DNA from 2 places in the Leptolyngbya sp. NK1-12 genome. Region 2 is predicted to be linked to the other one. Evidence: predicted binding sites of a transcription regulator. Region 2 holds the regulator's gene; the other holds the start of a gene.
The links. Region 2 encodes NtcA, which controls nitrogen genes in cyanobacteria. Its sites were predicted from a motif close to TTTGTANNNNNNNNTACAAA; they were not measured.
Positions count from the first base shown of each region.

Region 1: rpoD (RNA polymerase sigma factor RpoD) is a predicted target of NtcA. The motif match lies at 1,584-1,603, and genes of this name have one in related genera.

Region 1 covers NZ_CP053586.1:2,688,645-2,691,769, forward strand. The annotation lists gene HJG54_RS11305 (ATP-binding protein) at 1-131, shown strand, start outside; gene rpoD (RNA polymerase sigma factor RpoD) at 205-1,350, opposite strand; gene HJG54_RS11315 (TIGR02450 family Trp-rich protein) at 1,935-2,201, shown strand; gene HJG54_RS11320 (aminobutyraldehyde dehydrogenase) at 2,352-3,125, opposite strand, start outside.
Region 2 covers NZ_CP053586.1:6,104,226-6,107,350, reverse strand. The annotation lists gene fabI (enoyl-ACP reductase FabI) at 1-579, opposite strand, end outside; gene ntcA (global nitrogen regulator NtcA) at 1,132-1,803, shown strand; gene HJG54_RS26220 (hypothetical protein) at 1,896-2,414, opposite strand; gene prfC (peptide chain release factor 3) at 2,753-3,125, opposite strand, start outside.

The DNA.
Region 1 (3,125 bases), 3.2 Mb from region 2:
AAGGAGCGGGATTGGGGCTATCCATTGTCAAGGCGATTGCCGAAGCTCATGGCGGGCAGGTCTCCCTACGGAGTCAACTCGGCAGTGGCTCAACCTTTGCTGTGATTCTGCCGCTAGAGCCTAATGCCTAACGAACAAAAAGCCTACCAAATCCGGCAGGCTTCATCGAACATCTGATTTGATAATGGGTGACTAACCCAAGAATTAGCGAATGTATTCCTTCAAAACGCTGTTGCGGTTGGGGTGGCGCAACTTCCGCAGTGCCTTGGCTTCGATTTGCCGAATCCGCTCGCGAGTGACGTTGAAAATCTGGCCGATCTCTTCTAAGGTTTTCATCCGACCATCATCCAAGCCATAGCGCAGGCGTAATACATCGCGTTCGCGGGGGCTGAGCGTACCCAAAACGCTTTCTAGGTCTTCCCGGAGTAGATTTTTGGAAACCTGGTCTTCGGGTGTTTCACCATCAGATTCAATGAAGTCTCCCAAGCGCGAGTCTTCTTCTTTGCCAATTGGCGTTTCTAAAGAGATGGGCAACTGAGCCGACTTAGCAATAAACCGCAGTTTCTCAATCGTCATCTCCATCCGAGTTGCGATCTCTTCTTCGGTGGGTTTGCGGCCCATTTCCTGAGACAGCAGCTTGGTGGTTTTCTTGATCCGAGAAATGGTCTCGTAGAGGTGAACTGGCAGCCGAATCGTGCGAGATTGATCAGCAATGGCGCGGGTAATTGCCTGACGAATCCACCAGGTGGCATAGGTCGAGAATTTGTAGCCCTTTTCGTGGTCAAACTTCTCAGCCGCCCGAATCAGACCCAAGCTGCCTTCCTGAATCAAATCCTGGAACGACAAGCCACGGTTCATATACTTCTTGGCGATCGAAACCACCAATCGTAGGTTGGACTGCACCATTTTTTCTTTGGCTCGCCGGCCTTCGTGTAGACGTCGGCGGAATTTGGGCAGGGGTTGGTTCACCTCATTGGCCCAAACTTCGAGATTGCGCTCAAACTCCTGAGGCGTTTGGTCGAGGCGTTCGCATAATTTGTCCCGAATCCGCTCCAGTTCCAGCAAATCAGCGATCTTGCGGGCCAGTTCAATCTCTTCATCGGCCCTCAGCAGGCGAATCCGACCAATCTCTTGCAGGTAAAGCCGAATCGAATCTTCGGTGTAATGTTTTTTCTTCGCTTGTGCCCGACGACGAGCGCCTCCCTTCGCCGCCTTGCCATCCTCTTCATCCTCAGAATCAGGTTGGCTGTCGAACAAATCGTCTCGATCATCTCCTTCCTCAATCAAGAGTTCATCCAAATTACTCTCGGGCTGGTCAATGGTTTCGAGTACGTCATTAGCCTGGGTCATGCCGCGCTCCTCATGCTCCTTATATCAAAACGTTAAAGGTCAATCAAACCAAGGAATATCACGACCGAGTTATTAGCTGGTCTACGCTTAAGTGATTCTAGATAAATTAAGACCAGTTCGTCGTTGCCGGTAGCTATCCCAGAGGCACAATGCTTCTCCTCAGTAATGATGAATACTGGGAATCAGCACCAAAACGGGAATCATTGCCTGCGGGTTTTGCTGAAACCTCTCCGATTGTAACTTTTCTCACAAAAGTTGCACGCTTTTTCATAATTTTCGCTGTAAAAAACTGGTATGCCAGAGTTTTAGTTTGCGCTTGCTGAAAGTTACAGAATGAGATCTTGCTGAAGGCAAAATTTCTCAAACCAATTAGCTCGGACCAATGAGGCAACGAACCTAACAATCAACACAGCAAGATTCTCTTTGCGGGAAAACAGAAACGGCGTGTTGAGAAATTGTTATGAATTCAGCATAACCGAACATTCCAGAACTGGAAGAGAAAACCTCTGGCAATTTGACGCGATTTCAGGTTTTTTGTCCTCAATTCTAGTTATTTTTTGTTACATAACTCGATAGAAGTCCCAATGGCACGCAAGCAAAAATTTCCTTACTTAGTTGGTTCCAAATGGACAGCTCAACAGACCACCTGGGGATGGCGACATTTCCAGGTGGTCAATCGCAAAAACGAAGGGCGTTGGGTATTCGCTGAGATGGTGGCTGCCTGTGATCCAACCGTGCGGTTTTGGTTGAACGCTCAGCAGCTCAAAGACCATTCGCTTTGGCAAGCCGGATGGCAATCCCTACAGGAACAGAATCAGGAAAATAGTTTGGAAGATAGTTTTGAGTTTTGAGTTCTCAGTTTTGAGTGGGCTGACAGGCTGGGCAATAACATTCTGCCGATGACAGGTGAGACGCCCACACCACCAGCTCACCAAATTTAAATTTATTTTTCAACTCCCCTGCCCTAACTCAAAACTCAAAACTTAACACTCAAAACTCAATTAAGCGTCAAATACAACCGAGTGCCAGGCTTTCTTCTGTTCGCCCGTGATGTCTAGCATGACATGCTTGACGATGGTGTATTCTTCCAGCGCGTAGTAGGACATGTCTTTGCCGATGCCGCTTTGCTTGAAACCGCCGTGGGGCATTTCGCTGGCAATTGGTAAGTGATCGTTCACCCAAACGGTGCCACACTCCATTGCTGTCGCCATTCGCATCGCTCGCTGCACATTCAAAGTCCAGACGCTGCCAGCTAATCCGTAGGGAATGTCGTTTGCCAACTTGATGGCTTCGGCTTCATCCGAGAAGCGATTCACTACCACTACCGGGCCAAAAATTTCCTCCTGCACGCAGCTTGCCGATTGGGCCGCCTCTACCAAGATCGTGGGCGGATAGTAAAACCCATCTCCCTCCGGCATAACGCCGCCAGTGGCTACCTTGACGCCCTGCTGCCGTGCTTCTTCGACAAAGCCGTGCACCTTGAGGCGTTGGGTTTCGCTGGCTAACGGACCGATATCGGTATCTTCAGCAAAGGGATCGCCAACGCGAATCGTTTGGGTGAGTTCGGTAAAGCGGCTAAGGAATTGATCAAACACCTCGTTTTGCACGTAGATTCGGGTGGCAGCCGTGCAATCCTGGCCACTGTTCATATAGGCGGCTGGAATTGCGCCGCGGGCGGCGGCTTCAACATCGGCATCGGCGAACACGACAAACGGAGCTTTGCCACCAAGTTCGAGCGTCACCCGTTTCACCATGGGGCTGGCTAACTCAGCGAT
Region 2 (3,125 bases):
TGGGCCAGCCGAGATCGCATTGACTCGTACCTTTTGCGGTCCCAGTTCAGCCGCGAGGTAGCGCACATTCATTTCCAGCGCTGCTTTTGCGATCCCCATCGTGTTGTAGTTGGGGATCACTCGCACGCCGCCCAAATAGCTGAGAGTGAGAATGCTGCCGCCCTCGGTCATTAATGGCTTCGCATAGCGACTGAGGCTGACCAGCGAATAGGCGCTCACTTCGATTGCTAGAGAGAAATCTTGACGCGATACGCTGCTGAAGTCACCGCTCAAGGCATCTTTGCTAGCAAACGCAAGGCAGTGAATCAAAATATCTAAGCGGCCCCACTTATCCTGAATCACCTCGAATGTTTCCTGCATCTGAGCTTCATTCTGCACATCACAGGGGAGGTACAAACTGGGTTGGAGCGGTTCTACCAAATCTGCCACTTTCTTTTCGTTGCGGCCCTTTTCATCAGGCAGATAGGTAATACCCAGATTGGCTCCTGCGGCGTGAAGCTGTTGGGCAATTCCCCAAGCGATTGAGCGGTTGTTAGCGATTCCTGTCACCAGGGCATTTTTTCCAGACAAATTCAACATGACCCTTCACCCAATGTCGTTTGGCGTCTCAAGAATACTGAAAAACGGGGACGGAAAGAAACTGGTGAGGGAGTTTTAAGTTTTGAGTTTTGGCGACATAGCCTGTACGCTGGGCGTTAGTCTTTGCTTAGGCATGGTGTGTAGTTTTGTAGCTTGCTGCTGTGGAAGTCTTGTGAACCGATGTTGCCCAGATGTAGCGTTGCCAGAGGCAGTAGCAGGGGTTTAAGTTCTACTGCCTTGCAACTTTTGGGTTGAACGGCTATGCTCTATTTTCATTACTCAGAAAAAATTCTGAAAATATCTCAGCAAATAGCATTCTGGTCTGAGATTTCAGCATTGTGTAATTCTTGCTACAAAAAACTATCGCATTCTTAAGTTTAGTGTTTTAAAGTCAGAGTTCTATCACAGTATGATTGTGTTATGCAGCACAATTTATCCTAAGAGTTCTGGCTAAAAACTGGTAGTAAGCGTAAATAAGTACGAAGAGCGCTTCGGGGGTTATTACAACTACAGGCTCATACAGGCTCACGATAATAGGCTAGGGATAAAGGCATGGTAGCGTTGCAAGATAGACCGTTAGCAAATGTATTCCGTCAGTTGAGCGGTGGTGCCTTCCCGCCTGTCGTAGAGACTTACGAGCGCGGCAAAACCATCTTCTTTCCAGGTGATCCAGCGGAACGGGTTTACTTCCTGATGCGAGGGGCGGTCAAACTCTCTAGGGTTTACGAAGCTGGGGAAGAGATTACCGTAGCCTTGCTGCGCGAGAATAGCGTCTTTGGCGTACTCTCTCTGATTACCGGGCACCGCGCCGACCGCTTCTACCACGCTGTTGCCTTTACGCCCGTGGAGTTGCTTTCAGTACCCATTGAGCAGGTTGAGAAGGCGCTCAAGGATAACCCAGAGCTGTCGATGATCATGCTGCAGGGTTTGTCGTCTCGCATCCTGCAGACTGAGATGATGATCGAAACCTTGGCGCATCGGGATATGGGTTCCCGTCTAGTTAGCTTTTTGCTAATTCTCTGCCGCGATTTTGGTGTTCCTGCTCAGGATGGCATCACCATCGATCTCAAACTTTCCCACCAGGCGATTGCAGAGGCAATTGGCTCGACGCGAGTAACAGTAACGCGGCTGCTAGGCGACTTGCGGCAAGACAAAATGATTTCCATTCATAAGAAAAAGATTACCGTTCACAATCCAGTCACCCTGAGTCAGCAGTTCACTTAGGTAAGCTTTGAGTGATAGAAACCCCCCAAATTGGGGGGCAGGAGGGCTTAGTTAGCCTTATATCTTCAAACTTTGCAAATCTTTCAAGTCAGTTAAGCAAGCACAAAGTCAACCTCATCAGCGCCTTTGGTTTTGCCCTGGCCACTGGTCAGTTTCTGCCCTTTTACCTCTACAGCAAAGGGAGTGCTGCCCAAGTTGATGTTGTAATCGGTTTCCTGATTGGTATAGCCAACGCTGGCAATCATCTTGCGGCCTTCGGGTGTGTAAATAAAGGCCAGCATTTGGTTTTTGTTTTTCTTATTGTCGCGTGCCCAAACCACCATGTACTGCTTGCCCTGGTAGTCGAACACCTTGGCTGGACGATTGGGAACATAGCGGCCTGGTTCGCCAAAGCTAACATCGAGGAATTTTTGCAGCGAGGCGTCTTGGACTTTGGCATAGGCCACTTCTGCGGCAGAAGCAGGCAGTTGATCACCCTGGCTTTCATCCGGGACATCTTCCTCACCCCGATTCTTGAAGTAATCAACCGCGGCTTTGGTGCCAATTGCGCCGACGGTAGCAATGCCAGCACCCACTAAGATGTTGCGAAGCAGATTATTACGATTAGTCATGATTCAGCAATATCCTGTAACGTTTTCAACTATAGGAGGGCCGTTCGCGCCTTCTAGGTAGGATTAACAAAAACTTCAGACTTGTAATACAGCCTTTTCCAGGCTAATGAAGTACAAAAAATAGGGTGCAGGGGCCGTGCCCCTACGTGGGGGCGAAGCCCCCACACCCCTCGTACCTTACCAGAGTGGAAAAAGCTATAGCAGGCTGATCAGTCATGAAAAGGGCCGCAGGAGCCGGGAGTCAGAACATTACCTACTCCTGCACCAGCGAGTTTGCCCGTTGATGCTCCGCTAACCGTTGCCCTACAGCAAACCCCACTCCTGACTCCTAGCTTTTTCTAAAGCGCTTCCGGCTCCTGACCTGACACCACCGGAGCCACCTTCTTCAGCTTTAGCTCTGGGTGCTCGCCTTCCACCTGCTGACAATTCCACTCATTACGAAACAGCAGCACCGGACGGCCCCAGCTATCTTTAACGGCAACCGTGTTGAATAAACGGCCTACCTTTTGCAAGGCTTCCCAACCGCCCTCCACCCAACGGGCAACGCTATAGGGCAGCGGATCGAGCAGAGTTTCCACGCCATATTCATTCTGCAAGCGGAACTGCACCACCTCAAACTGAAGCTGACCCACCGCCGCCAAGATTGGATCCCGCTTCGATTCGTCGGCAGAGTACATGATTTGTACCGCTCCTTCTTCGCGCAGTTCATTC